One region of the Solibacillus sp. FSL R5-0449 genome, then DNA from elsewhere that is predicted to be linked to it. Evidence: riboswitches for the same ligand, from Rfam matches in the RefSeq annotation. Region 1 holds a riboswitch; each other region holds the start of a gene.

Region 1 (7,739 bases):
GGGTATTGAACGCATTGTAGAAGGTCTAAATGAAGTACTGACACAGGACTATCCGGTACAGATCGCACTCGAAACAATGGCGGGCAAAGGCACTGAAATCGGTCGTACATTTGAAGAATTGGCACGTATTATCGATGGCGTGACAAACAATGAGCGCCTGTCGATTTGTATGGACACTTGCCATATTCATGATGCGGGCTATGATGTTGTTAATGATTTTGACGGTGTGTTAAATGAATTCGACAAAACAATCGGGTTGGACCGTTTAAAAGTACTGCACATCAATGATTCGAAAAATGTGCGCGGTGCTGCAAAAGACCGTCATGAAAATATCGGTTTCGGCGAGATCGGTTTTGAGGCGATGCATTATATTGTGCATCATCCACAGTTAATGCATTTACCGAAAATATTGGAAACACCATTTGTCGGTCCGGATGCGAAAAACAAACAAGCGCCATATTTACACGAAATTGCGATGCTTCGCAACAGTGAATTCCAGCCGGCATTAATTGATGCTCTGCGCGAATAATAACAAAATGAAAACATACTTTGCATAAATTTGATGCAAAGTATGTTTTTTTGCGTTTTTTATGACATAATTTGTTATAATAAGTTAACTGTAAATTAGAAAAATTCAAAAGGAGGAATCAGTTGATGAAAAAAATATTCCAGCTCGTCATTTTATTTGCACTCTTCTTTTCATTGCCTATTCAAAGTTTCGCATCAGTCAATAGTGCGGTAACGACACATTTAGGGAAAAGTAATGCAGCGGTGACGATACGTGACGCGGAGAGCGGAAAAGTTGTCTATTCACAAAACGGGGACAAGCTGATGCGCCCGGCTTCGAATATGAAATTAGTATCCGGTGCGGCTGCATTGTCGATTTTAGGTGAGGACTACCGTTTTAAAACGGATTTATATATTGACGGCATTATTGTCAACGATACATTAAATGGAAATGTGTACATAAAGGGCAGTGGTGATCCGACATTGAAGAAGGACGACTTTTTGGAGTTTGCCCGAGTATTGAAGCGCAATGGTATTCGTACAATCAATGGTCACTTAATCGGTGATGATACCGCATTTTCCGGCAGTACATTACCGCCGGGTGTCTTGAAATCGGATGAGACGTATTACTTCGGGGCACGTACTTCCGCAATCACGATGTCACAAAACAATGATTTTGATGCGAGTACAGTGATCATTACTGCAAAGCCTGGTAAAGTCGGGGCCAAACCGAGCTATTCGATTGAACCGAATTTAAGCGGTATGGTCATTTCCAATCAGGCGAAAACAGTGAGTAAAGGAAGTCGAAATACGATCGCTATCAAGCGTGCCTACAACACGAACCGCATCATTATTTCAGGGAATCTTCCACAAGGGAGCAGCAAGAAGGAATGGGTAACATTGCAGGACCCGTCGAAAAATACGATGCAGGCAATTAAGCAGACGCTGCAAGGGACAGGTTTAAAATTTGTGAAGAGTTCGAAAGTGGAATTAGGGAAAGTTCCGAAAAAAGCTACGTTGCTCTATACAAATGAATCTCGTACATTGGCAGCCATTTTCCCGGCATTTATGAAGCTGAGCAATAACAGTATTGCCGATATTCTTGTAAAAGCGATGGGCAAGCAGCAGCTAGGGGAAGGCAGTACAAAGAAAGGTGTCACATTACTGAAGAAATACAGTGCATCATTGAATATTCCTGTGAACAACTGGCATTTTGCAGATGGCTCGGGACTATCGAATTCAAACCGTGTAACATCAAACGGTCTTTCACAGCTACTTTACAAAGTTCAAAAAGAACCGTATTTCGATACATTTTTTGATTCGTTGCCAATCGCCGGCAATAAAGACCGCATGGTAGGCGGAACATTAAAAAGTCGTTTAACAAGCAGTGCGTTGAAAAATAGAATTTACGCAAAAACGGGCTATATTCCGAATGTATATACTTTATCAGGATATATGAAAGGCCAAAGCGGCAAACAATATATTTTCTCAATTTTACTGGAAAACAAATCGAATGGCACTGTATATATTGACCGTACAATGGCAGCGCTTGTAAAAAACTTATAGAGGGGCAAAACAGATGGAGAAATTACTATTAACAGGATTTGAACCATTTTTATCAAATCCGATCAACCCTACAATGGAAGTCGTGCAGGCACTGAACGGAAAATCTATCGGTCAGTTTGAAATTGTCGGCCATGTATTATCTGTGGACTTTGCAAAAGCACCAGAACAGTTTATGGCACTGATTGAAGAAGTAAAGCCGACGATTATCATTTCATTGGGATTAGCTGCAGGAATTACAAAAATTTCTCCGGAACGAGTTGCATTGAATGTAAAAGATGGGGAAAAAGACAATGCGGGAAATGCATTTGAAGATGCACCGATAAAAGAAGACGGGGATGTTGCATATTTGTCGACATTGCCGATTCGTAAAATAGCCAACCGCTTAAATTCTGCAGGTTATCCGACAGCTATATCGAATTCAGCGGGAACGTATTTATGCAATAATATTATGTATGAAGGCTTGTACTATGCTGCGAAGAATGAAGCGATTCGAGCAGCAGGATTTATTCACATTCCTGCATCATTCGAGCTGGCGATTGAGCACGGCCGAATTCCCGGCTGGTCAATGCGGGATCTGACAGCAGCCATTGAACTGGCAATCGAAGTATGTGTAGAAAATTTAGAGATTCCGGGGAAAGTGCTTTAAAATAAATGAATGATCAATTATTAGAGGCTGGGACATAACCCAAAAATGCTATTTTTCTCTGAGAGAAAAATAGCATTTTTTTGCTGAGCGTTAAAAATTGATTTCCATTCCGGGACGCTTTCCACGGGCACGGCCTGAGCCTGTAGTCTCAGGCGTCGTGCTATTCCCGTAGGAGTCGCCCTTCATTCCAATCAATTTTATAAAATATCCGATTCTTAATAAGGATTTCCTTCTTATTCAACGGTACTTCTACATATGTCTCAGCCTCTTTGACTGGATTAATAGTTCTTATAATCCGACGAGCTTCATTAATTTTTTATACCGTCTATCCCCAAGCAGCTTCTGGATTTTTTGTAAAACTTCTTTTGGAATGCCGGTAAGAGCCCAGCTTATGTTGGCATGCCTAAGAATTTTTTGCAGCTTCTGAACTTCTTCAATACTCAATTCAAGTCCCTGCTGTTTGGCGAAATCCTGTAGTTGCCTGTCATTCATTCCTTTTAAATTTTCAAACCATTGTAGCATTTGAATTGTCTTCATCCTTTCAAGCTTATTCCCTTTACATGAACAAAAAACTACATTATACTAACATGATGTAAATCGTAATGATTTTGAATTAGAAAGAAGCGAACGAAATGAAAAAACCATTGATTGAATTGAAAGATGTCTCCTTTCAATATGAATACACACAAGCATTGAAAAATATTTCGCTACGTGTCAATGAAGGCGATTTTTTGGCGTTAATCGGTCAAAACGGTTCCGGAAAATCGACACTTTTGAAATTAATTTTAGGACTGTTAAAGCCCATGTCAGGGGAAATTAAATTATTCGGCGAACAAGCAAACCATTTTAAACACCGCGAATGGATTGGCTATGTTTCGCAAAAATCCAATGCCTTTAACTCGGGGTTTCCTGCAACGGTCGAAGAAGTCGTGAAGAGCGGTTTATCGCAAAAGGTCGGGCTCTTTAAACGCTATCCAAAAGATGCGGACTTTTTAGTGAAAGGTGCTTTAAAAGATGTCGGCATGGAAAAATTTCTGAAACGGAATATTGGTCAGCTTTCCGGCGGACAGCAGCAGCGTGTGTTCATCGCACGTGCATTAGTGTCCGATCCGAAGCTCCTTATTTTGGATGAACCGACAGTCGGCATTGACCGCGAAAATGTGCAGGCATTCTATGATATGCTCGCACATTTGAATAAGCATCACAATATGACAATGATTTTAGTTACACATGATGTGGACACGGTTTCGGATCGTGTCAGTCATGTCGCCTGCTTAAATCAGTCGATCCATTTCCACGGATATAAAAATGATTTTGATACGATTTCGGAAGAACAGATTGCTAGCTGGAACGGCCACTCTGTTCGAAAGATTCATTAAGAGGAGCAGGCCGTTATGATTGAAGCTATATTAAACTATGAATTTTTACAAAATGCCTTTTTCTCAGGGCTTGTTATTGGAATAATAGCACCACTATTAGGTGTATTTATCGTAGTCAGACGTTTATCGCTCATTGCGGATGCGCTGTCGCATGTTACACTGGCGGGGATTGCCGGAAGCCTGTACTTGAGTCAATCATTTGCAGCGCTGGCATTATTGAACCCGATTTATTTGGGGATTATCGCATCTGTAAGCGGTTCGATTTTAATTGAACGTTTACGCAGACTGTATAAACATTATGAAGAGCTTGCGATTCCGATTATTATGTCTGGCGGAATCGGTGTGAGTGCGATTTTAATTTCACTTGCAAGCGGATTTAATACCGATTTAATGAGCTATTTATTCGGCTCTGTATCTGCGGTATCACGCCAGGATTTATATGTTGTACTGGCAATTGCAGTCGTCGTCGTTTTATTTTTAGTGCTGTTTTTCAAAGAGCTTTTCGTATTGTCGTTCGATGAGGAATATGCGAAGGCGAGCGGTTTGCCGGCGAAATGGATTCATTTATTATTTATGATTGTTGTCGCACTCGTCATCGCAGCAAGTATGCGCATTGTCGGAATTCTGCTTGTTTCAAGCTTAATGACATTACCGGTAGCTGCAGCGATGCGATTGGCTCGCGGCTTTAAAGAAGCGATCATTTTAGCGATTGTATTTGGCGAGCTGGCCGTAGTGATCGGACTCGTTTCTGCCTTTTACCTGAACTTGGCACCGGGTGGAACAATTGTTGTCACATCCATTTTGATTTTGCTGTCAGTAATTTTAATTAAAAAACTTGTATTGAAATTTTCAATTAAAACGGAAGGGGAAGAAGTACTGTGAATGCAGCGCGCGCGTGGGAAATATTAAAGGATAATGGCTATAAAAAGACGGATAAACGAGAGTTGATTTTGGGTATGTTTGCAGCTACAGACAAATATTTGACTGCCCGTGATTTGCTGTCAGTATTGAAAAAAGATTTCCCTGGGATGAGTTTTGATACAATTTACCGTAACTTGGCCACTTTTGTGGAGCTTGATATTTTGGAAGAAACAGAATTAAACGGTGAGCGCAATTTCCGCATGCATTGCGAGTCGGATCACCATCATCATCATTTTATTTGCCGTGATTGCGGAAATGTAAAGGAACTGTCTGTCTGCCCGATGGAAATGCTCGGTGAAAAGCTGCCGGGTTATGCTGTTGAGGCCCATAAATTTGAGATTTACGGGAAATGTCCGGATTGTTTATAGGAAACTGAAAATATTTTATTTGCATAATTTTTTTTATATGCTAAAGTGATTAAGACAAATTGAATAAATTTGCAGGAAAAAGATGCATTATGCATAAATGGGAATTCGGTGCAAATCCGAAGCTATATCCGTAACTGTAAGCGTTGATGAAAATAAGTGTGATACCACTGCTAATATGGCGGGAAGGTACTTATGAGTAAAGTGAAACGCAGAGCCAGGAGACCAATCTTTTTCTTATCGTAACATCCCTCTTCGGAATTAAAGAGAATGTACGGCAGTCACGGATCGAATGAGCATTATTGTGCCCTTTTTTGATTTTTGAAGCCATCCATTTTCTTGGGTGGCTTTTTTTCGTACCCTTGATAATTTCGGTGAGGCACTACTTGAAGTGAGGAGAATTTTTATGAAAAAGGATATTCGTTTTTCCTGCTATCCGTTTATGCGGGAAAAATCAAGCTGTGTCGATTATGAAATCCGTACCGATTCTTTAACAACACGAATTGGTACAGTATTTCCGACATTAGTTGATGATGCATCCGGACATGTCGTTTTGAAGGACTTAAGGATGATTCAACCGTTAGCCTATCATGCGAATGGTTCGGTCCGCGGCAAATTGGCCATTACATCTGAGGATCTGCAATGGCTCAGTGATCGATACGATTATTATGTAGGTGAAGTCAGAGAGTCGATTCAGCAGTTTGTACTGCCACAAGGAATCGAAAGTGCCGCAAGACTGCATATTTGCCGCAGTGAGGCGAAAAAGTCTTACAGGGCATTACATAAAGTGAGCGAAGAACGGGAAGTGGATGAAATTCTGTTTGATTTTCTTGGATTGCTTGCCAATGTATTTTTTGTCATGGCAGTGTATATGAATCAGCAGCATCAGCAAGAGGAAATTCCATTTATCTCAAAATCCTATCCAACGAAAAAGAAAAAAGGAGTTACAACAAATGAAATTTAATAACAAATGGATCGTTGCTTTAGCGGCAACATTATTACTGGCAGCATGTAGTTCAGATGAGGAAAAAACTGATGGCAAAGTGGAAAAAGAAGAGCAGGCTACATCGAAAAATGATGGAGCACCGTATACAGTTGTTGATGATCGCGGAGTTGAAGTTACATTCGATGAAGTACCGGAAACAATTATTTCTCTACAGCCAAGCAATACAGAAATTTTATTTGAACTGGGCGTCGGGGAACAAATTATCGGTGCCACAGAATTTGATACATATCCGGAAGCCGCACAAGAAATTGAACGTGTGTCGACTTCTACTGTCATTAATGCAGAGCGAATTCTGGAATTAAATCCGGACGTTGTTGTTGCTTATACAATCGGAGAGGAAGCTCAAATTGCCCAATTGGAAGATGCGGGTCTTAAAGTGTTTGTAATTGCTTCGGCGGCGACATTTGATGATGTTTATTCGGATATTATCCAGCTGTCTGAAGTAATGGGTGTCGAAGAAAAAGGCGAAGAAGTTGTAGAAGACATTAAGGCGCAAATTGAAACAGTACAGGAAAAAACAGCAACACTTGATACGAAGAAAAAAGCATATTATGAAGTAACACCAGCTCCGAATCTTTGGACTACCGGCAGCAGTACATTCCAGCAGGAAATCATGGACCACGCCAATGTTGAAAATATTTTTGCAGATCAGACGAGCTGGATTAGTGTAACGGAAGAAGATGTTATTACACGTAATCCTGAAATTATTATTACACCAGCAACTTATATGGAAAATGCGGTTGATGAGATTCTAGGTCGTACAGGCTGGAATAAAATACAGGCAGTCACAGATCAGGCTATTTATTTAGTCGATGGGGATATTATGTCCCGTCCTGGACCGCGTATTGGTGAAGCGGTAGAAATTATGGCACAATCAGTATACCCGGAACTGTTTAAATAAGTATAGAATAGAAGGGCATGCCTTAGTTTAGGCATGTCTTTTTACAATGCATAAGGAGGAGGATACCATTGATTTTTATAACCGGTGGTGTGCGCAGCGGTAAAAGTGCTTTTGCAGAGAAGTATGCGAGGGAGTTAGGTGAGGAAAAGATATTCTACTATGTGGCGACAGGTGTATCTTTTGATGATGAAATGAAAAAACGCATTATCCGCCATCAGCAGGACCGTGACAATCAGAATATCAACTGGACTACAGTGGAAATGCAAGTGAAGGTTCCGGAAGCAATTGGGCAACTCTCAAACAATGCAGTAGTATTGTTTGAATGTGTGACAACATGGCTTTCGAATGTACTGTATACATATGAACAAAAAAATGAAAATAGCGAATATATCGATATTTGTATCGAATCGATGCAAAAGCAATTGCTAACTTGGCGGAAGCAAGGTGC
Region 2 (7,739 bases), 620 kb from region 1:
TATAGGGTGCTTTTTTGAATGGGATATTTCCACTTTACGAGCAATTTGTTCTACTTGCGGGGGTGAAAGTTCTCCTTTAATATCGTAACATTCTACATTGCTGTAAAAATGTTCTTCTTTCTACCGCAAACCTTCCACTTTCCCAACGCCAATCATTCATTTTCTAAAACAGTAAATTGTATCTAATCCCTATAAAGGAACTGGGGATATCTATTGACTTGTAATTTTACGAAACGTACTATTAAATTTAACTTCTACAATACAGGACAATAAATATGAGGTGGTGCTTTTCATGAGCAAGGAACTATTTATACAAACCGACAAGCAGCAACAATGGCTGAAAAAGCTTGAAACTATATCAGAGAGCGTGAAAGAACATGCTCGGCAAACAGATGAACAAGCGACATTTCCATTTGAAAATTTCCGGAAGCTGAGAGAAATCGGCTATACAAAAATAACATTGCCACAGGAATATGGCGGAGATGGCTTCACAGTGTATGATGCGCTGCTACTGCAGGAAACTTTGGCGAGCTATTGCGGAAGCACGGGGCTGGCTGTTTCATGGACAATTCAAAATGTGGGCGAGATTTTTGAAAATCGTTACTGGGATAAACAAAAGCTCGACTGGTTTGGCGAACAGATCGCAAATGGCGCGACAGTTAATCGTGCGGTAAGTGAGTTTGCGATGGGAAGCCCTGTGCGAGGAGGACGTCCGGGGACTTCCGCAAAACGAGATGGTGATTCCTATGTAATTAATGGACGTAAAAACTATACGAGCGGTGCACCAGATCTCGATTATTTTTTAGTATCGGCATGGATTGAAGATGAAGGCCAGTTAGGATTTTTCCTTGTTCCGAAAACGGCTGAAGGGGTATCGGTCGAAAATACATGGGATGTAGCATCAATGCGCGGTACGGGAAGCGATGATTTAGTGCTCGATAATGTACGTGTTGATCAAACAAACTTGGTGGAAATCCCGAACTATTCAACCGGCTTTAAGCTGAACGGCTGGCTGCTGCTTATCCCGGCGACTTATTTAGGGATTGCGCAGGCAGCACGCGATTACGCGGTAGACTTTGCGAACAGTCACTCTCCGAACAGTATTCAAGGAACAATTGCGCAGCTGCCAAATGTGCAATCACTGATTGGGGAAATGGATTTGGCGTTGACGAAAGCACGCTTTACAATTTACGGTGTCGCAAGGCTTTATAATGATCCGATTAAAAAGGCGACATTAGTGAATGAAATCAATATTGCGAAACATGTAGTGACAAATACAGCAACCGAAGTGGTTGATAAGGCGATGCGTCTAGTTGGGGCGAAAAGCCTGCAAAGATCCAACCCGCTTCAACGCTATTACCGTGATGTACGTGCAGGTTTGCACAATCCGCCAATGGATGATATTACAATTAAACGCTTAGCTGAAACGGCAATTGAAAGAAACTTGAAAGAGAGAAAATAAACAGTTCTTTTATTCGTGATTTCTACAAATTTAGATAAATTATCTGAAATTTTAGCGAATGAGCATACTTTTTTTCGAATATCCGCTATAATAGAGCTATTAATTATATATGGACGATAAAGGTTCTTACTCGATAATGAATTGAGTAAGGAGTAAAAGGGAAATCGGTTCAAATCCGATGCGGTCCCGCCACTGTAATTGCTAGTTGAGAGCAATATGCCACTGAAAAACTTTCGGGAAGGCGCTCTTCAACGTTTATGCATAAGCCAGGAGACCTGCCTTTATAATGCCCTAGATTAAACCTACGAGGATAGGATGTGGCGGATAAATTCTTTTTGTTGAATTTTATTTGCATGCGTAAAGCTTCCTTCGTTTCTAGTAGGGAGCTTTTTATTTTTGTAGAAAATTATAAAACGAGATCTCAGGAGGTTTTTATTTTGAAAAAATGGCAACTGCTTTCTTCCGCAGCATTACTGACATTAACATTGACTGCATGTAATTCGGAAAAAGCAACAGATGAACAACCGGCAAACGATATGGCGGAAGTAACAGAAAAAGCACAATTCCCGGTAACGTTAACAGATGCTTTGGACAAAGAAATTACACTTGAAAAAGCACCGGAACGCATCATTACATTAACACCATCGAATACAGAAATTTTATTCGGCTTAGGATTAAATGATGAAATTATCGCTGTAAATGACAATGATACATATCCTGAAGAAGCATTGACAAAAGAATCGGTTGGCGGCATGGAGTTCAATTTAGAACAAATAATCGGTCTGCAACCGGATTTAGTCTTAGCACATGAATCCGGAATGTACAGCTTCAATGAACAGGCAATTGCGCAGCTTGAATCAGTAGGTATTCCTGTATATGTTGTAAAAGATGCAAAAACATTTGAAGAAACGTACGAAACGATTGAACAAATCGGGCAGCTGACAAATAAAGAACAAGAAGCAAAAGAAATGATTGCCTCCATTAAAGAAGGAATCGAAGAAATTGAAGTGAAAGTAGCACAGCTGGAAGAAAAATCTGTGTTCATCGTAGTTGGAACAGACCCTGATCTTTATGCAGCAGGTGAAGAGACATTCATCAGTGAAATGCTGGACGTGTTAAACGTAGAAAATGCTGTCCCGGAACTAGGATGGCCGATGTACAGCTCTGAACAATTTGTAAACAGCAATCCGGATGTCATTTTAGTTACGTATGAAAGCGATATGGCGGCAATCGAGAAAAATGATGCGTATGCCGAAATGGATGCAGTGAAAAACGGCAATGTGAAGTTAGTCGATGGCGATACGACAAGCCGACAAGGTCCTCGTATTGTTGAAGGCATTGAATCGATAGGTGCGGCGATTTATCCAGAGGTATTTAATGAATAAAAAATATTCAATCGCCTATGTACTATCGATTGGATTGCTTTTAAGCAGTATATGGATCGGCATTTCATTCGGATCGGTAAATATCCCGTTTTCAACACTTTGGGATAAAACGACTGATCCGGTTGCATACAGTATTTTGTGGAAAATCCGAATGCCCCGTGTCATTTTAGCCGCATTAATCGGAGCATCATTAGCAATAGCCGGAGCCGCATTTCAAGGGTTACTTAAAAACCCTTTGGCAGATCCGTATACATTGGGGATTTCCTCTGGTGCCTCGGTAGGTGCGGTTATGACCATCTTTTTAGGGATTTCCATACCAGTGCTCGGTGTTTTTACATTGCCTGTATTCAGTATGGCTGGAGCCGCGTGTACGATGATCATTGTCCTGACGTTTGCAAGATTAGTTGACCGTTCGATGAAAATGGAAACACTGATTTTAACGGGGATTATTTTCAGCTCATTTTTAGGTTCCTGCATTTCCTTAATGGTCGCACTTACTGGTGAACAGCTTCGGGAAATCATCGGCTGGCTTTTAGGCAGTGTTTCGATGCGGGGATGGCCATATGTCCAGATGGTGCTGCCGTTTATGTTGATCGGTACGGCGCTAATTTGGCTGACTCGCCGTGAACTGAATGCGATGATTTACGGAGAAGAGCGTGCCCAGTATTTAGGTGTAAATGTGAAGCGCAGCAAATATATGATTTTGGCGGGCGGTTCCATTTTAACAGGAGCAGCAGTTGCAGCATCCGGAACAATCGGGTTTGTCGGGTTAGTCGTACCGCATATGATTCGACTGCTGATTGGAGCAGACCATCGACATTTATTGACATTGTCGTTTTTGAACGGTGCAAGCCTGCTCGTCATTTGTGACCTAGTATCGCGTACAATTATTGCTCCGATCGAACTGCCGATTGGTGTTATTACTTCCTTTATTGGCGCGCCTGTCTTCGCTTATATTTTCTTCAAACAACGTAGAAAGGTTGTTGCATAATGTTAAAAGTAAATAATTTATCTGGTGGTTACGACGGCAAAACGATTATAAAAAATGTGACGTTTCACGTGGAAAAAGGGAGAATTCTCGGGATTCTTGGTCCGAACGGCAGCGGTAAATCGACATTACTAAAAATGATCAGCGGTGTAATGAAGCCTCAAACAGGTGAAATTTTCATCGAAGAAAAACCGCTTAAAAGCTATGATAACAAGCAATTGGCGAAAAAGATGGCCGTTCTGCCTCAATTAAATGCAAGTGCATTTACAAACAGTGTATATGATGCGGTTTCATTAGGCCGTTACCCCCACCAAAGCGGTTTCTTTTCTTCCTGGACCGAAGAGGACGAAAAGACAGTCCAGCGGGCAATGGAAAGTACAGGTGTGTCGCAGTATAAAAATCAGTACTTGGAATTTTTATCGGGAGGCGAGCAGCAACGGGTATTTATCGCCCAGGCACTTGCACAAAATTCGGAGCTGCTTCTACTGGATGAACCGACAAACCATTTGGATATTGCCCATCAAAAGCAGATACTTGATATGATTCGTATGCAAGTTGAGATGCAAGGGCTGACGGTTGTCTCGATTTTCCATGATATTAACCTGGCCTCGCTTTATTGTGATGAACTCCTGCTGTTGGAAAATGGTGAAGTACGGGCATTTGGCGAGCCGCATGAAGTAGTGTTGCAAGAACAGATTGCCGATGTGTATCAGGCACGGATTGCAACATATCCTCACCCCGAGCTGCCGAAACCGCAAATTACGATGCTGCCAACGAATGAAATGGAACGAAAAGCAGCGACAATCCAAATGGACCAGTTTCAAATAACGGAAGACTATATCGAATATCAGGCACAGGCACCGCTGAAAGTAATCTCTTCTGCTGTGCATAATGCCGGCATAGGCTGGTATGACACAATACTCAATCGTTCCATTGATCCAGAATACGATATTTATAATGTGAAAGAGGAAACGGAGCAATTTTTAAAAGAGCGTAAATTTTCTCCAACAAACACGGTCGTTATGCTGACTGCAGTGGAAACAAGCTGCGCAGTTATTCGGCATTTCTCGAAAAATAATGTAGAAATTCTAGTCATGGTAACGGCAGGGGTAGGTAACAGTGTTGATGTTACGAAAACATATTTACGGGAAGATGAGCCGCATATCGGTACGATTAATACATGGGTCATCATTAATGGTAAACTGACAGATGAAGCGTTTATTCAGGCGATGATTACGGCTACTGAAGCCAAAACGAAAGCAATGGCAGATCAGCAAATTAAAGATTCCGTGACAAATACAATTGCAACAAGTACCGCAACCGACAGTCTACTGATTGCCGCTACCCAGCAAGGGGATGAAATGCCGTATGCCGGACCTATTACCGAAATCGGCAAACTGATCGGCCGGGCTGTGTTCGAAGTAACGATCGAAGCAATAAAAAAATATAAGCAGCATTATAATAAGTAAAATTGGCTGAAGAAATAAGTCTAAAGGGAATTTTCAAAAAGCCTAGAAATTATATTAAATCGAAAGGTTGATGATTGATGAAATTATATACAAAATCAGGCGATACAGGGAAGACAAGTATTATTGGAGGACGTGTTGATAAAGACCATCTGCGCGTTGAAGCATATGGGACAATTGATGAGCTGAATTCATTTATCGGGAAAGCTGTCAGTGAATTGGACCAGGAAAAGTTCAAGGATCTGATTGAAGATTTAACTGCGATTCAACATGAATTGTTTGATGGCGGCGGGGACTTGGCAAATGTCATGAAAGAACGTCATTACAAACTTACGGAAGAACCGATCGCTGTTTTGGAAAAGCGTATCGATGCACTTTCCGAAGAGGCACCGCCATTAAAACGTTTCATTTTACCAGGCGGATCGCCGGCAGCTGCGACTTTGCATATCGCCCGCACGGTTGCCCGTCGCGCGGAACGTGAAACAGTTTCTTTAATGAAAGAAATTGAAGATGTTTCACCGGTTGTTCAGAAATATTTAAACCGATTATCAGATTATTTATTTGCTGCAGCACGTGTTGTAAACTACCGATTATCGATCCAGGATGTCGAATACATTCGCAGTGGTGACGTGTTCAAATAAACGAAAAATGCTAGTTAAGACGATAAAATTGTCTAACTAGCATTTTTTTATTTTGATTTAATTTTCAGAATTAGTGACGAAATCTGTTGACTGAATGCTCATTCATAACTACAATGGGTTTATAGATTCATATAGTTTATCGGGGTGAATTGGATAAACAAAGGGGTAAAAACTTCGTATTCCAGGGGGGAAAACAATGAATACATTTTTAATTATTAACTGGATTGCATTCATCGCCGTGTTACTTTATGCGCTGGGGTTATTCGCATATTTATTAAAAACACGTTATGACTATATTCAATTGGGTCGTAAAGAAGAGTTCAATCATAAGTTTTCTGAACGTATAGAAGATATCGTTGAGAAAGTATTTGGTCAGTCAAAACTATTAAAAGATAAGAAGATGGGACTTGTCCACGTTCTGTTTTTCTACGGATTTTTAATGGTTCAGTTTGGGGCTATCGATTTAATCTGGAAAGGGCTCGCACCGGGATCACATCTTCCGTTAGGTGGTCTGTACCCGGTATTTACTTTTACACAGGAGCTTGTAGTATTAACGATTTTAATCGCGGTAGCGGTTGCATTTTACCGTCGTTATATGGAGAAACTTGCACGTTTAAAGCAAGGTTTTAAAAATGGTTTAGTTTATATGTTCTTAGCTATTTTAATGTTTGCTACATTATTCGGAAATGGCTTTTACTTAATTTGGCACGACCACGGTTTAACAGGATCAGAGCCGGTAGCTTCTGCAGTTGCCTGGGTATTCCAATGGATGAATCCGACGATTGCTGCTGTTATGTTCTTCGTTATGTGGTGGGCACACTTGCTGGCGTTATTAGCATTCCTTGTTTATATCCCGCAAGGTAAGCACTTCCACTTAATTACATCGATTTTCAACGTTTATTACAACCGTCAAGATCGTATTGGTACATTACGCCCAATCGATTTTGCCGCATTGGAAGAAGCGGAAGATGAGGAAAGTATGCCACCGCTTGGAGTCGGGAAAATCCATGATTTCACGCAAAAGCAAATGCTTGATCTGTATGCTTGCGTAGAGTGTGGGCGTTGTACGAATATGTGTCCGGCAACAGGTACAGGGAAAATGCTGTCACCGATGGACCTGATCGTAAAACTGCGTGATCATCTAACATTTACTGGTGCTGTTGAGCTCAAGAAAAAGCCTTGGGTGCCATTTTCATTCTTCAATAATACACAAGGTAACCAACTGGCAATGGCTGCTGGTGCTGAAGGTGCAGTAATTGAAGATATTTACAGCCCGTCATTAATCGGCGATGTGATCACAGAAGAAGAAATTTGGGCTTGTACAACATGCCGTAACTGTGAAGATCAATGTCCGGTAATGAACGAACATGTTGATAAAATTATCGATTTACGTCGTTATTTAACGATGACAGAAGGTAAAGTAAATCCGGATGCTCAACGTGCAATGACAAACATTGAACGACAAGGGAATCCATGGGGCTTAAACCGTAAAGAAAAAGAAAACTGGAGAGAGCTTGATGAAACAGTTCACGTTCCAACAGTAAAAGAATTGAAAAAATCTGGCGAAGAAATGGAATATTTATTCTGGGTCGGTTCAATGGGATCGTTTGATAACCGCTCACAAAAAATTGCATTGGCATTCGCTAAACTAATGAACAAAGCAGGCGTGAAGTTTGCCATTTTAGGTAACAAAGAGAAGAACTCAGGGGATACACCACGCCGTTTAGGTAATGAATTCCTGTTCCAGGAGCTTGCAACAGCCAACATTGATGAGTTTGAGAAAAATGGTGTGACGAA
Region 3 (7,739 bases), 1.6 Mb from region 1:
AAGTGAATGACCTTTTCAAGCGTAAACGTATCGATTCCTTTCGGCAGTACTTTTTCAGTAGCCGTTGAATGATTTTGCCTGTAAAACAGCGCATCCAAATCTTGCTGCGAGAAGTGTGTTTTCTTATGAAATGCAGATTGCATGTGATGATAGCGCTGAAATGATTTTTGCAGTCGCGCTTCCTCAAACGGTTTTACAATATAGTCGAACACCCCATATGCATACAATGCTTCCACATGACTACGTTCGGCCGCTGCCGTCACCATAATGATACGGATATTCGGGAAGTGTGTCCGCACATAGGCAACCAGTTCATAGCCTTTAACATCCGGAATATATAAATCCATCAACAGAATGGCTGGTGGTGTTTGCTGTTGGAGTGCTTCCTTTAAAGAAGCACCCGTAAGAAATTGCTGTACTTGTGCATTCGGCAAAAGCGTTTTAATATAGTCTGCATGAATCGCCGCAATGCGGAAATCATCTTCCAGTAACCAAATATCCATTGAATCACTTCCTTTGTAAAATAATTAAAAAGCAGGCCCCGCCTAAATCGCTTTCTTCTATCAACAGGGAACCTCCGACTTTTTCAAGTGCCTGTTCACTAATTGCCAGGCCGTAACCCCGATCATACCCATCCTTTGTTGTATACCCGAGGGTAAATATATGATTTGCCGTTTCTTCATCGATTCCTGGTCCATTGTCATGCACTTCAATGATCAGTTCATGGCGGTATTGATGAATAAACAGCTTAATTTGCTTGTCTTGTGTATTTGTTTGATCCAATGCATCCATCGCATTTTGCAGGACATTCCCTAATGCGGTCAGCAGTGCATCCACTTCTTCATCATTATAATCGATTAAGACGTCCTCTGTTTCAATCATAATCGTAATGCCGCGCTCTTTCGCTTCGGATATTTTCCCTTCGAGTAACGCCTGCAGCAATATTGAAGGCTGTGTGGCCAGTGCCTGCTGCTGTTTTGATGAATCTTGCTGCTCCTGCCTAATGAAAGCAATGGCCTCATCAATATGGGATTGCTTTAACAAGCCTAGAATCACGTGCAATTTATTGGCAAACTCATGTGTTTTTGCCCGCTGCATCCGTGCCTGCTGCTTCACCAGTGTCAGCTCATTAATCACCGTTTCGTACTCAAGCTTAGCCCGTAAAATATATAAATAACCGAGCTGCTTCTCGAGCTTCAAAGGTGTTTTGGAAATAATCATTTCCTGCTGCTGTAACGGAATTTCCAGTGCCTGGATGACCTCTTCTTTAAAGAGCCGTTCCGGTAACAGCTTATGTAATGAGATACCTTCTGCCAGTGGTGAAAGGAGTTCGTTTGCACGTGAATTGGAGATTACCACTTCATTATTCAATGTCGTCAAGATGACCCCATCTGTCGTTTCCTCGAGGATTGTATGATACGCCGAATAAAGTTTGGCGATTTGTGCCGGCTGCATACCGAGCAGCTGATCTTTTACATAAAGCGATAACAGCACCGCACAGACAATCCCGAAAACCGCGAGCAGGAGCGTGATTTGAAGCCAGCCGAAAAAGGCGGTATCAATTGTTCTTTGTATATCTTTTGTTAAAAATCCGACCGAAACTACCCCGACTACATTGCCGTCAACGAGGACCGGAACTTTCCCGCGGATCGATTCCCCAAGTGAACCGGTCGTAACAGAAACAATGGACTCTTTGTTTATAAGCGCCGAATCATTATCCCCGCCGACCATCGACAGACCAATCTTTTCAGGGTTCGGATGGGTGTAGCGAATCCCTTGCTCATTCCCTATGACGATGAAACTCGCACCGGTCTGCTTTCGTATATCCTCTGCAATCGGCTGAAGGATAGAAGACGGATCTTCCGTAGAAAAGGCAGCAACGACATCCGGCCGCTCAGCAATCAAGTATGCGCTCGTTAACGCCTTTTCTCCCATCTCCTCCAGTACCGATTCATCCAAATAATGATTGATCAACAACAAAAACAGCACACAAATCGTAAATACGATCCCGCTGATTGTTATAAGAAGACGGAAAGTAAGTGATTGTTTTAGGCGGGTTAGCATCGGAGGACCTCCTTTTGGATGTGGTTTTTTATTAGTTTAACATGGGAGTTTGGCGGAGAGCTTTGAAAATTAAAGGTTTTTCAATCCAATCTTAAGCCTCCCCATCTAAATTTCAAAACATCCCCCACAATTTCCCCGAAAACAAGTACCATTTTTCAATTGTTTCATATGATTTATATGAAAGGGGGAGAAGGTTATCGTCTATACGGAAACGATTGATCTTCAAGGTCATTTATTTACTGCAGTAACGGTTAATTTGCCTAAAACAACATTGCTGACTATTTCGAATGAGCGTGGGTATATTATGTGTGGTGCACTCGATGTCGGACTGTTGAATGAAAAATTGGCTGATCGGAAAATCATTGCCGGGCGTGCAGTTGGGGTTCGAACGATCGATGACTTACTTAAAGCTCCACTGGAATCCATCACATACGAGGCAAGAGCATGCGGCATTGAAGAAGGTATGATTGGTGAAGAGGCATTACTTAAAATGATTTAGTTCCATATGTGAGTTTCAATTAAGGAGCTCCATGCAAAAAACCGCTCTTTCAATTTCTTGAAAAAGCGGTCTATATTTTTATTGTCCATACTTAGGTACAAATTAAATGGCTTTATTGTAATAAGACGCTTTGGAACCTTTACTTCTTTTCACGGCTAGAAGCTCTTCCAATTTCTGAATATATTCACGATCTGCTGATATTCTTGTAAGGCTTGTTAATAAATATGGTCTTAACCCGGAATTAATTTTTTGGCATCGCGCAAGATTGATCAAATACTTGGCCATCTTAAATGACTTCAAGTGCGTATGTCCATTTTTAAATTCCTTCTTCGTATTGACGACCATATACTCCTGCTTTCGCCCTTTATAAAAAGGAATAATAATAAACTCATCTTTTTTAAAAATTTGATTCATATTATCTTCATCCTTTTCTCGAATATATTCAAAAACGACCTTTCACATACGGAGAAATAGTGATCACCCCGTTCCCTTTAATGCCCCTCCCGCCTCTCCTCTTTATTGGTCTTACCCTTCCTTACCCTATTTACCGGTTACTTTATTCCAAGACCGATTAAATAAGCACTTTTTTAGCGATTATTAACAGTTCGGAGATGTTTTTACATTTAGTTAATATAGGATATTACAGAGTAAAGGGTTTTGACAGGACAATCGCTTGAATTTAACTGAATTTTCTGTAAAATTAAATCAGCTTCATTCACTGCCTGTAATGTTTTCGTTGCACATTACATTTACGCGTTGTGTTCAGGGCTTTTCTTTATCATTACTGTCCTTACCAGAAGAAACGATAAAGTTCCGCTTATTGGTATTTTACTGGTAAATCAAATGGAATAGACTGAAAAAATATACTTATTTTATGGCAGAACCTTATTCATAGAAAAAAGCTACATCAAAAGTAGTTGTTACTTTTAATGTAGCCCGATTCTTAAAAATTATTTTATAAATTTACTTTATAAATCCTTTCTATTTAGCTATTAAAAGTGCCGCTGCTTCTTCCAACGTGACCATATTCGTAATCATCGAACAAGCCGCGTCAAGAATCGGAAATGCCAGTGCAGCACCTGAGCCTTCACCAAGTCGCATATTCATATGCAACATCGGTTCCAGTCCTAAAAGCTCGGCCGCAATTTTTGCACCTGGCTCTTCCGATAAATGCGAAGGAATCAAATACGCTTTTACATTTGGATTCAGTTTATAGGCGATCAATGCCGAAACGGTTGAAATATACCCATCGACTACGACCGGCACACGGTTTGCGGCAGCTGCCAGGAAGATTCCCGCCATCCCGCAGATTTCCAGTCCCCCTACTTTTGCTACAACATCAATCGGATCCTCCGCATTCGGCTCATTCATCGCAATCGCTTTTCGAATAACTTCGGCTTTATACTCGATACCGCCAGTTCCAACACCAGCTCCGAAGCCTGTTACCTCCAGCGGGTCACAGCCATGTAGTACCGAAAGTACCGCAGCGCTCGGCGTCGTATTGCCGATACCCATTTCACCGGTACCGATGAGATTGACCCCGCTTTGAATAGCTTCTGTCGCGACTTCAATTCCGACTTCAATTGCCCGAATCGCTTCTTCACGCGTCATTGCAGGACCTTTTGCCATATTGTCTGTTCCGTATTTCACCTTTTTAATGATGACTCCCGCGTCTTGAGGCAAGTCTTCTTTTACCCCGATATCTACCGGGATTACTTTCGCGTTCGTTATTTTCGCAATCGTACACATCCCTGTCGTCCCTTTCGGAAAGGATAGTGTTTGGAATACCGTTGTACTTTGCGGATTTGGTGTTACCCCTTCCTCATATACACCATGGTCTGCTGCCATGACGATCATCGCTTTGTTATCAATTTTCGGCGCAAGTTCACCGGTAATTGTAGCGATTTGCATTGCTAATGATTCAAGCTTTCCTAAACTTTGAGGCGGCTTCGCTAAAGAGTCTAGGTACTTGCGTGCTTTGTCTTCCATTTCTCGGTCGATTTCTTGAATTTGTTCAATTGTTTGCTGTAGTAATTTCATGTTTCGTTTCCCCCATTAATATGAATTTTGACAATAAATAAAAACCACCAGTTGAACTGGTGGTTTTCTCTGCGCGTGAAACGCTGGGTTACTGGCCCACGTCTAAAGACGCTCTGAAAGGTCTGCCAACCGCACTACGTTTCCGACTACCGCTAAAGCGGTGTACTTATTTTTTTCTTCGATTTAGTTCTTCTCCTGTGAATGGGTCAATGAATTCTTTCATCGTCATTTGATCCTCTAGGAGATCTTCCTGCAATTGATTTTTTATATATTCCTGAATGACTTTTCGGTTTCGCCCTACTGTATCCACATAATATCCTCGACACCAAAATTTTCGGTTGCCATATTTATATTTCAAATTTGCATGCCGATCGAATATCATCAAACTGCTTTTCCCTTTAAGATAACCCACAAACGCAGATACACTAAGCTTCGGTGGGATACTGACTAACATATGTATATGATCAGGACACGCTGTGGCTTCAATAATCTCTACGCCTTTTCTTTCACACAGTTGACGTAGTATTTTACCGATATCTGCTTTTATTTTCCCATAGATCATTCTTCTTCTGTATTTTGGCGCAAACACAATGTGATACTTACAATTCCATGTTGTATGTGCTAAACTTTTATTATCCAATATTGGAACTCCTTTCGTACGTAATCGGTTGACCAGACCTGATTTTATTGTACGACTGGAGTATTTTTTTTGTCCATAGCTAAAAGCTTTTTAGAACCCCCCGCATAGCAGGGGGTTTTCGTTTTCATAAAAATAGCCTGCAGTTTATTCGATAACAAATAAACTACAGACATATCCAGTGTCTATAAACAGTAAGCGTATTAGGCAGGTCTCCTGGCTCAGATTCACAGTTCCATAGCCCCTTCCCAGATTGACATCCAGTGGGTTTTGCTATGAAACTCCTCCATACAGTGTTGGGATTACGCTAAAGCTTTTCACTTTATTCCCTATTCTCCCGTAACGGGCACCTAATGCTTGATGAATTTAACATTACTTTACTTTGAACCTATTTTTTCGTCAAGGGGTCTTTCATTCAGCTTTTAAACGTCTCCCCAATCGCCAACGTTTTCAGCTCCACATTTTTCAATTCCGCCTGCTGCCAATGTACATGCAGCCGGTCAATCGCTTCTTTCGGTGTATCATCTGCGAGCATGTACGCACCGTAATGCATCGGGATAAACACTTTTGCCCCGACATCACAGAATGCCTGGATCGCTTCTTCAGGTGTCACATGAGAGGCATGCATAAACCATTCCGGCTCATAGGCACCTATCGGCATTAAAGCTGTATGAATATTGAAGCGTTCGCCGATTTCTTGGAACCCTCTAAAATAGCCGCTGTCTCCGGCGTAATAAATACTTTGCGTATCCGATTCCTTTTGCAGCACAAAGCCGCCCCAATGCGATGTGTTCGTATCCCAAAGCATACGCCTTGTCCAGTGCTGGGCAGGAACGAAATGAATTTCAAGCGTGTTCGCTTCATGCTTGTCATACCATGAAAGCTCTTTAAAGTTGTGCAGTCTATGACGCTTCATCAAATAACCGAGTCCTTCCGGAATGAGGAATAATACATTGGGGTTTCGTTTTTTCAGCTTTTTTAACGTCGGAAGGTGCAGGTGATCGTAATGCGCATGCGATATGAGGATGAGATCAATATCCGGTAACTCCTCTAACCGCAGTCCCGGTTCGGTCAACCGTTTCGCTACACCCATCCAATTTGCCCAAACTGGGTCCGTTAACATATTGAGCCCTTCTTTTTGAATCAGAAAAGTCGAGTGGCCAATCCATGTAATCGACTGCTCGGTACGATTACTTTGCAAAAACGCAATTTTCTTTTTTTCACATTGCGGCACTTCGTAATCGACGACTTTCTTTTGCTTTGATCGCTGCCATTTCAGGACATCTTTAAATGTCCCGAGTGAAGTAACTTCGTCTAAATTTGAAAAACGTTGTCTCATCGCATCACTCTCCTATTTATAAAGGCTTAAATTCCTACGCTGATTCACCAGCTCCGGTTTCATGACTATCCTTGCAAAAAAGTAAACTAGAAAACTCAACCAAGTCCCCTGTACAGTCAAGCTGTTTGATACCGGGATAGATGAGGAGATAACACTCAAGATATTTAATGTGTAAAATACTAAAATTCCAAGCAACGCTATAGTCATCACGATATTTTTTCTAGCCATTTGTTTCCGCAACGCACTGCCCACGCCGCTAAAGCTTTGCTTAGTCTCTTTAACTTGTTTAATTAAAGCATAAATTAACACTGCAATAATCATCCCAACTACTGCAAACCCAATCATTTCATCCAATTTAATTTTCCCCGTTTCACTAATTCTCCAAATAAAACGCCTTTATTTTCTTCGGCACGAATTTACTCATAATGATTCCTGCCAAAGCCAAGCCAATCAAAATCACTCCAATTTCCAAAAGGCTTTTTAACCATGTGATTTCAATCTTATCCGTTATATTGGAGCCACCTATAATGATGAATACAGCTCCAGCCCAGGCCGTTAAAAAACTGACGCCAAATTGAAGCCATTCCTTCTTTGAAAGCTGTTTAAAAACCGCTCTATGCTTATAAAATTTCCGTATCGCAAAGATTAATAATAACCCTGTTAGAATATATCCAATCATCATAATCCCCCTGCTTTACATTGTTTATGTATGACGCTCCAACGCATCTTTATCTTTAAATAATTTAATTGTCGCCCATAACGAGACGATGAACAGAAACAAAAATATGAAAAAAGAACTTCCCGCAAGACATTTCGCAACGATTGACGGCTGATGAATCAATAGCTGTACATTTTTAATCAAAAATCCAATAAACACGGTTTGAGCAAGAATTAAGCTAATACTAATAGAAGTCGTCTTTGAATTCTGTGTCATAATCGCTCTCCTCTTTTAGTGATTATTTCACTATCCTAACATATTCTCCCAACTCAAGGTAGTAAGGAATCCTACTTATAAACATTGCCCTGCCTTCACTAAATAAAAAAACCGGCACGAATTTCTCCATGCTGGTTTTCCGCTATCAACTAATTACACGATCACTTGCCGCATATACTTTCACGCGGTTACGTCCTTGTTCTTTCGCCGCATATAAAGCGGTATC
Region 4 (7,739 bases), 360 kb from region 1:
GATTATTGCTAAACTCTATTTCAAAGACATCCGGATTTGACAGCTGCTTCCATTCTTCAAAACCAAAATCCGATTGAAAATGATTGAGTAGTAATGACATTATATTGCCGTGTGTAACAATCACCAATGACATATGAGTACTTTGTTTTAATTCTTCTACAACTTCATTAATGCGTTGTGCGGCTTCATTACTTGATTCCCCGCCCAGGAATTTTAAATCCTTGTCGATATAAGTTTGTTGTAACTTTTCATACCAGTCGGGAAGATTTACACTGCTTAATACCCTTTCTTTTAGACGATCATCTAATTTAAACGGAATATTATTTTGTAAAACAAAAGACTGTATTGTCTGAACTGCCCTTGTATAGGGGCTTGAAATGACTCGTTCTATATTTAAGTGCTGTAAAAAATTTGCTAAACGCTCGCTAGCTTCCTTGCCAGCCATAGTTAAACACGCATCCGGTGCCTGTCCCTCAGCTTCACAATGACGAATTACATACAGTTTCATAACTGAAATCTCCTTGCACTTCATGATAAGACTTACTACCACTACATTATGTATAGCCACTTCCTCTTATACAGTATAAACTAATACATACAAATAATAGAAGACGCGAGGTAACAAAAAATGGAAGATTGGATAAAAAATTTACTAAGTCCTGCAATTGAAATTATGGCGGCCAATATTCCACCTTAAGTTATGCACCGTGTCGTGGCAATGGCATCAGGAGGGATGGATACCCTTCCTCATAACGGCGCGGTCATCACCCTGCTGGCGGTAACAGGATTAACACATAAACAGTCTTATCGTAACATTTTTGCTATTACTATCATTAAAACATTGGCCGTATTTGTTATCATCGCTCTTTATACATTCTTTGGATAGTTTAATAGGCTGGTAGTTATGAAATGGGTTGCTTCAAATACCGAAAGTTTTCATTAGTGCTTTGACAATCAAAATTAAACGGAGCCAGCTCTTTTGGCTCCTAATCTAGGAGGCGTTTTTTGGGTGGTACAAAATAAAGTGTTATTCATTACAGGTGCAGCACAAGGTATAGGATTTGAAATAGCAAAAGATTTTTATACTAAAGGTGCTTTTGTCGTGCTGACCGATATAAATGAAGAAAAAGTGAAAGCAGCAGCGAGCACGCTTGGTGAAAGAGCTGCTGGATTAAAATGCGATGTTACAAAAGAAGAAGAAATTATAGCTGCAATAAATGAAACGATTCAAAAATTTGAGCGGATTGACATACTTATAAACAATGCGGGCATGCAACATGTAGCAATGTTAGAAGATTTTCCTACAGAACGATTCGAACTACTAATAAAAATTATGTTAACGGCTCCATTTGTATTAACCAAACATGTATTACCACATATGAGAAAACAAAAATTTGGTCGTATTATTAATATGTCATCCATAAATGGACTCGTTGGATTTGCAGGAAAAGCCGCATACAATTCGGCTAAACATGGGGTTATCGGGTTAACAAAAGTCGCGGCACTTGAAACGGCATCAGATGGCATTACAGTTAACGCAATTTGCCCGGGATACGTAGATACACCACTTGTTCGAAACCAATTGCAAGACTTGGCAACAACACGCAATATTCCTCTCGAAAATGTATTGGAAGAAGTAATCTATCCACTCGTTCCCCAAAAACGATTACTTGATGTAAAGGAAATTTCTAATCTTGCTTTATTTATTTCAAGCGAGGATGCAAAAGGAATGACTGGTCAGGCTGTCGTATTAGATGGTGGGTACACAGTACAATAATTAAAAACAGGTGTGATGAAATTTAAAATTTTCAACACACCTGTTTTCTGTTAGTTCAATGCACTTTTCCCTTACAAACTACTGTTAATTTGGCCGACAAATCTCCACCAATCACTTGCTTGTGTCGGATAATATACTATTTATGCATTGTTCATTCGGGTTAATTCTTTATGATATTGAGCAGTTGTTTCATAGCTTTCTTTGCTTCCGGAATCGGAAATACCGGAAAAACATGATTCATTCTCGGGTATTCGAAGTAATCGATTGTTACGCCTTGTTCTTTTGCTTTATCGAGCAGCATAGCTGCATCGACAAGCAGCAGTTCACCAGTTCCGACAAAAGCGGTAATTTGACCGATGTCTTTCAGTTCCCCATAGACAGGACTTATTTTGTAGTCGGTTAACTCCAATCCGTCCGCCCATAACCTACCCAGCTCCTGTGCACCGAGCACACCTAGCATCGGGTCCAGTTTTTCAAGTTCTTTATAGCGCGGATCTTCACCGCGGACATCGAGCCATGCGGAATGTAGAACAATATGCTGTGGCTGTTTTTTTGAGAACCTCTTTACATCCTGCGCCAGCGCCAATGCCAGTCCACCGCCTGCTGAATCCCCCATAAAAATAAACGGCGCATCATATTTTAAAACGAGCTGATCATATAAATCATGAATGGCAGTAAAGCACTCTTTATGTGTATGTTTAGGCAGCTTCGGATAAATCGGCACGACAATCGTGAAGTTTGATTCCTGTGCAAGCTTCACTAAATAGCGCCAATGAAAAATCAGTGGATCATTAATATAGGCACCACCATGGAAATAATAAATGACCTTTTCCGGTGTTTGCTGTTCATTGATCGTGTAATAGTTCATGCCATTCAGTTCGTCTTTTTGGATTTGGTGCTGCTCTTTGAATTTAGCATCCAGTTCATACGGTCTTTCATTATGTTTCATTGCAATAAAATCATCGAGCAGGCGTAAATCCATAAATTTCTTTTTCGTTCCGCGCAGCACTAAAAACTTCTCAAACAATACACTTTGCACACTTCGCATACAATGCCTCCCTTTATCTCACACCAAATTTAACATTTTCCCTTTGTTATCAATTCGCCTAAAATCGATTGATCCCCTTCTCAACGGAAAAACGTTACCCTTATGCATATGCCCATTTATACTTCGTTAGAAAAGTCCTTATGTAACTTCAATCTCTTATTATTCCAATAAAATAAAAATAAGATCATTTTGAAACTTTTTTCCAACTTCTTCGTAAATTAGGAAATGAGTTTAGAGGGGGCATGTTCATGCTTATTGGATTTTACAGTGCACTTATCATTTTCACTTTATTATTTATCATTGCTGCTTTCTTTTTTATCCGGCAATTCGTAAATAAGAAAGTATCCCCCTATAATTTGAACACAATTATGCTTGGTGTGCTTTCGCTGTTTATGCTGATTGTTTCAGGGATTTACAGCTACGATTTCTATCATCTGCAGACAGGTGATCAGAAAACTGCTGGAGGAAGTTGCGAAATCACCTTTGTAAATGGGCATGGCAGAAGTATCGATACGACTGAGGTTACGATTGAAAACAAAGTTTACAATATTAAATCCAGTACTTACAAAGACTTCCCTGATGGGCGTTATCAATGTGAATTAACGTTTTTACCGATTACAAAAATTGTGACGCAAATCGATATTGTGACAACAGGAAAGAACGGTGATTAATATGATTGATTTTTCAATTGCATTTATACTTATTTTAGTTTTTATTACACCACTTATTCTATCGATCTACTACAGGGAAAAACCGAAAGTGGATAAAGGATTTAAAATCGCCTATCATGGGCTATCATACCGCCGTAAATTTTTGCGCGACCTTTATTCCATTCCCATTTGTATCATAGCGTTGATCATTATTTATTTGTTTGAAGGTTTCACTAATCTCTTTATATTTTTCACGCTATTTTTCATACTACTTTTTGGGATTCAAACTACGTACAATTATATAAAGTGGAAAAAAGAGGATTAGAAAAAGCCTGAGTTCATCTGGAACCAGGCTTTTTTCCATTATTTCACTCCGCTCGAACCAAAGCCTTTGTCACCGCGCTCCGAATCTGTCAGCTCGTCCGTTTCTTCAACGAAAACTTGCGGAACATATTGAACGACTAACTGAGCGATACGCATCCCCTTTTCAATCGTAAACGGCTCTTTCCCGTGATTAATTAAAATAACCCCGACCTCACCGCGGTAGCCTGCATCGATCGTACCTGGACTATTTAACACAGTAATCCCGTGTTTCAATGCTAATCCGCTACGTGGACGTACTTGAGCTTCTGTTCCTTCCGGCAATTCGATTTGAAGTCCGGTTTTAATTAACCCGTATTCTCCAGGCAGTAAAACGTTGTCTTCAACCGCACTCAAATCCATCCCTGCATCCCCTTCTCGTGCCTGTTTCGGCATTACGGCTTCGGGGTTGGTTTTCTTAATTTTTAATTGAATCGACATATTCATCCAACTTTCTCTTTTTATATACTAACTTCATGCAGTTATAACAAAACCATATTTTTTCTTTATTTTCAATAGTGAGTTGTCTAGGGTTTTGGTTGGATTTATGCAATCATTCAATAGACCCTTTACTTTTAGGTTGTTAACGCTTATACTCAATTCAACTATATATTGTGTTTTTTTAACAAGGTACTACTAAATGTAGTTTAAAAGGGAAGTTTGGTGCAAAGCCAACGCTGTCCCCGCAACTGTAAATGCTGACTGAAGGCGAATAGACCACTGTGCTACTGGCATGGGAAGGTACGTCTGACGGATGAAGCAAAGCCAGGAGACCTGCCTCGTTAAAACTACGTACATTTCTTCGGGGAATAGGAAATGGAGGCGCGCTCTCTTTCCGTTTCCATTTCAAGCTATCCTGTTTTCCGGGATAGCTTTTTTTGTTTTTTTCCGCAAAATATATACGGCACAATCATTAGTAATACTTATATAGCGAGGGATTCTATGATGAAACTTTATACGAAAACAATTTGCCCAAAATGTCTCTGGGTAAAATCCGAACTTGATGCAGCCAAATTGGAAGTAGAAGTCATTAATATTGATCAGGATGAAAAAGCAAAACAACAAGTAATCGATGCAGGTTTTCAGTCAGTGCCGTTATTTGAAATAAACGGTGAATTTATTGCAGAGCCGACTTCTATTATCGATCGCATTTCTGAAATAACTGCATGATCATTTATGCTTCACGAACTGGCAATGTACGATATATCGTGCAAAAACTCGGCTTGCCCGCTATGGATCTGGCCGAAGTGGTAAAAATCGATGAACCGTATCTGTTACTTACGTATACGGATGGATTAGGCTCTGTCCCCCCTATCGTCGACCAGTTCATGACGGCAAACTACGAATTATGCAAAGGAATCATCGTAAGCGGAAACCGTAATTTCGGTCATGATTTTTTCGGCCGTGCTGGTGACACTTTAGCTGCACAATACGGAATTCCGTTAATAGAAAAAGTGGAAATGCGAGGAACTCCGGCTAATTACGAATCGATTACAGATTACTACTACTCCATTTGGAAAGAGGCATCGATATGAAACAGTATTTAACATTAAATAACGATATATTAAACCGTTACCGTGCGACCGGTGAACTGGATTTGGCGAAAGACAAAGAAGCGACACGCCGCTATTTTCTGGAAGACGTCAATGTCCGTCTGCGCTACTTTATAGATATAGAGGAAAAAGTGCGCTATTTAGTTGATGAAGGCTATTACGAAAAAGAGTTTTTAGACTTGTACTCGATGGACTTTATTAAACGGATGTACAAAAAAGCCTATTCCTACAAGTTCCGGTTCCCTTCCTTCATGAGTGCTTCAAAGTTTTACGAAAGCTATGCGATGAAAAGCCGGGACGGAAAAGAGATTCTGGAAAAGTACGAGGACCGGATCGTCATCATCGCCCTTTATTTGGCACAAGGTGATGAAACATTGGCGGAAAAGGCCATTGAAGCGATCATGACTGCCTACCAGCCGGCAACCCCAACTGCTTTAAACAGCGGGAAAAAAGCGCGCGGCGAGCTTGTCTCATGCTTCAAACTGACGATGGACGACACAATGAACTCGATTGCCGAGAACATCGGTTATTGTTTGGAGCTTTCCCGTTTAGGCGGCGGTGTCGGGGTAAACTTGACCGATCTTCGTCCATTAGGGGATCCGATTAAAGGGATCTTAAACCGTGCGAGCGGGGTTATGCCCGTTGCGAAACTGCTGGAGAATTCGTTTTCTTACAGCAACCAATTGGGGCAGCGAAACGGTTCCGGCGTCGTCTATTTAAATGTTTTTCACGGAGATGTTGAGTCATTCATTTCGTCTAAAAAACCTAATGCAGATGATAAAATACGACTTGCTACGTTATCGACAGGCATTATTTTACCGGATATTTTCTTTGAACTGATGCGTCGCGATAAAGATATCGTCTTGTTCAGTTCTTATGATATTTATAAAGAATACGGTAAACGCATGTCGGAAATTTCAATTACGGAAATGTACTATGAGCTATTGGATAATCCGAACATCCGTAAACTGAAACGATTAAACGCCCGTAAACTATATACGGAAATTAAAAAGGCACAATTTGAATCGGGTTACCCGTTCGAAATATTCGATGATAATGTAAACAATGTCCATCCATTAAAGGAAATCGGGCGTGTGAAGATGTCGAACCTCTGTAGTGAAATTCTCCAGTATCAACAAACAAGCGTCATTACCGACCAAAATGAGCCGAATAAATATGGTCTCGATGTTTCTTGTAATTTAGGTTCAATTGACATTCACGAAGCGACGAAAGTTCAGGATTTCGGACAGCTTGTTGATACAGCAATGCGTCTTTTGACGAATGTTTCAACGATGACCGATATCGTCAACGTCCCTTCTGTATCCAAAGCCAACAAAGTGATGCACTCTGTCGGGTTGGGTGTTATGAACTTGCATGGACACCTCGTACAAAGTGGGATTCGTTATGGTTCCAAAGAGTCAATTGAATTTATCGATGCGTTTATGGAATCGTTGAACTATTACTCGTTAAAATCATCAATGGAAATCGCGAAGCAAAAGAACGAAACGTTTTATCGATTTGAGAAAAGTGATTATGCGAGCGGGATTTATTTTGAAAACTATATAAACAAAGAAGATAAAGATTTTGCACCAGAAGTGATTAAAGCACTTGGGGCTACTCCGATTATTACTCGAAATATGTGGGATGAATTGAAAAAACAAGTTCAGAAATATGGACTATTCCATAGCTATCGACTGGCAATCGCGCCTTAACTGACTAGGGCTTTCATTGTTGTAAAACAGTGTCAAAACAAGTGAAATTGCTGGAAAGCCGTAAAGCCAAAAATACGACAACGTAATTGGAAACGATAAACGTGAACGTTGCGAAAGCAGAAAAAAATTTTTGGATAGCATAAGGTGAAAAAAAGCATATTTTGTGAGGTTGTAATTCTCGCTAAATATGTCCTAAGTGCCAATACAATCGGTAATCAGCAGCCAAGCACCTTTCTATGAGGTGAAGGTTCAACGACTATAATACTTGGTAGGCAAACGCCTATATTGTATAGTCTACTCCCTTTTAAATATCAGGAAACTGAGGGTATTAAGGACAGGCAGTATTTCCTACATCCGCAGCTGTACGGCTTCCATCTCCCCTGTTACAGAACGTGTGGAAGTTCGTGATTATGCGGACAGTCGAACAATTTATCCGATGCCATTTTTAACGAATGATAACCAAGAACTTTATACCGAAGCCTATGAAGTAAACCCGTATGAACTGATCGACCTTTACGCAGCCGCGCAAAAGCATGTCGACCAAGGAATTTCCATGACACTATACGTAACGGATCAGTGGAACACAGAACAATTAGCAAAAGTCTACATTTATGCGTGGACGCGTGGCATTAAAACCGT

What was found. Region 1 has a riboswitch for cobalamin ahead of MKY27_RS05445 (hypothetical protein). Riboswitches for the same ligand answer to the same signal wherever they lie in the genome.
Region 2: it holds a riboswitch for cobalamin, as region 1 does, so the genes downstream of both, MKY27_RS02610 (ABC transporter substrate-binding protein) here and MKY27_RS05445 (hypothetical protein) in region 1, are expected to answer to the same signal.
Region 3: it holds a riboswitch for cobalamin, as region 1 does, so the genes downstream of both, tnpA (IS200/IS605 family transposase) here and MKY27_RS05445 (hypothetical protein) in region 1, are expected to answer to the same signal.
Region 4: it holds a riboswitch for cobalamin, as region 1 does, so the genes downstream of both, MKY27_RS07235 (glutaredoxin) here and MKY27_RS05445 (hypothetical protein) in region 1, are expected to answer to the same signal.

The regions. Positions count from the first base shown of each region.
Region 1 covers NZ_CP150239.1:1,137,653-1,145,391, forward strand. Annotated here, with positions in the region: gene MKY27_RS05410 (deoxyribonuclease IV) at 1-529, shown strand, start outside; gene dacB (D-alanyl-D-alanine carboxypeptidase/D-alanyl-D-alanine-endopeptidase) at 655-2,073, shown strand; gene MKY27_RS05420 (pyroglutamyl-peptidase I) at 2,087-2,719, shown strand; gene MKY27_RS05425 (isopropylmalate synthase) at 3,008-3,241, opposite strand; gene MKY27_RS05430 (metal ABC transporter ATP-binding protein) at 3,352-4,098, shown strand; gene MKY27_RS05435 (metal ABC transporter permease) at 4,114-4,980, shown strand; gene MKY27_RS05440 (Fur family transcriptional regulator) at 4,977-5,387, shown strand; cobalamin riboswitch at 5,451-5,633, shown strand; gene MKY27_RS05445 (hypothetical protein) at 5,791-6,348, shown strand; gene MKY27_RS05450 (helical backbone metal receptor) at 6,338-7,291, shown strand; gene MKY27_RS05455 (bifunctional adenosylcobinamide kinase/adenosylcobinamide-phosphate guanylyltransferase) at 7,360-7,739, shown strand, end outside.
Region 2 covers NZ_CP150239.1:517,801-525,539, forward strand. Annotated here, with positions in the region: gene MKY27_RS02605 (acyl-CoA dehydrogenase family protein) at 293-1,462, shown strand; cobalamin riboswitch at 1,566-1,760, shown strand; gene MKY27_RS02610 (ABC transporter substrate-binding protein) at 1,900-2,847, shown strand; gene MKY27_RS02615 (iron ABC transporter permease) at 2,840-3,838, shown strand; gene MKY27_RS02620 (adenosylcobinamide amidohydrolase) at 3,838-5,304, shown strand; gene MKY27_RS02625 (cob(I)yrinic acid a,c-diamide adenosyltransferase) at 5,382-5,942, shown strand; gene MKY27_RS02630 ((Fe-S)-binding protein) at 6,139-7,739, shown strand, end outside.
Region 3 covers NZ_CP150239.1:2,738,571-2,746,309, forward strand. Annotated here, with positions in the region: gene MKY27_RS13720 (response regulator) at 1-503, opposite strand, end outside; gene MKY27_RS13725 (sensor histidine kinase) at 508-2,064, opposite strand; gene MKY27_RS13730 (DUF1805 domain-containing protein) at 2,261-2,563, shown strand; gene MKY27_RS13735 (hypothetical protein) at 2,666-2,977, opposite strand; gene cobT (nicotinate-nucleotide--dimethylbenzimidazole phosphoribosyltransferase) at 3,545-4,603, opposite strand; gene tnpA (IS200/IS605 family transposase) at 4,770-5,243, opposite strand; cobalamin riboswitch at 5,429-5,609, opposite strand; gene MKY27_RS13750 (MBL fold metallo-hydrolase) at 5,656-6,579, opposite strand; gene MKY27_RS13755 (4-aminobutyrate aminotransferase) at 6,592-6,924, opposite strand; gene MKY27_RS13760 (hypothetical protein) at 6,953-7,258, opposite strand; gene MKY27_RS13765 (hypothetical protein) at 7,283-7,513, opposite strand; gene MKY27_RS13770 (histidine kinase N-terminal 7TM domain-containing protein) at 7,659-7,739, opposite strand, start outside.
Region 4 covers NZ_CP150239.1:1,496,966-1,504,704, reverse strand. Annotated here, with positions in the region: gene MKY27_RS07265 (histidine phosphatase family protein) at 1-508, opposite strand, end outside; partial or broken gene MKY27_RS07260 (GntP family permease) at 683-886, shown strand; gene MKY27_RS07255 (3-hydroxybutyrate dehydrogenase) at 1,010-1,777, shown strand; gene MKY27_RS07250 (alpha/beta hydrolase) at 1,938-2,825, opposite strand; gene MKY27_RS07245 (cobalamin biosynthesis protein CobN) at 3,074-3,496, shown strand; gene dut (dUTP diphosphatase) at 3,839-4,276, opposite strand; cobalamin riboswitch at 4,447-4,632, shown strand; gene MKY27_RS07235 (glutaredoxin) at 4,778-5,005, shown strand; gene nrdI (class Ib ribonucleoside-diphosphate reductase assembly flavoprotein NrdI) at 5,002-5,370, shown strand; gene MKY27_RS07225 (ribonucleoside-diphosphate reductase subunit alpha) at 5,367-7,100, shown strand; gene MKY27_RS07220 (hypothetical protein) at 7,366-7,739, shown strand, end outside.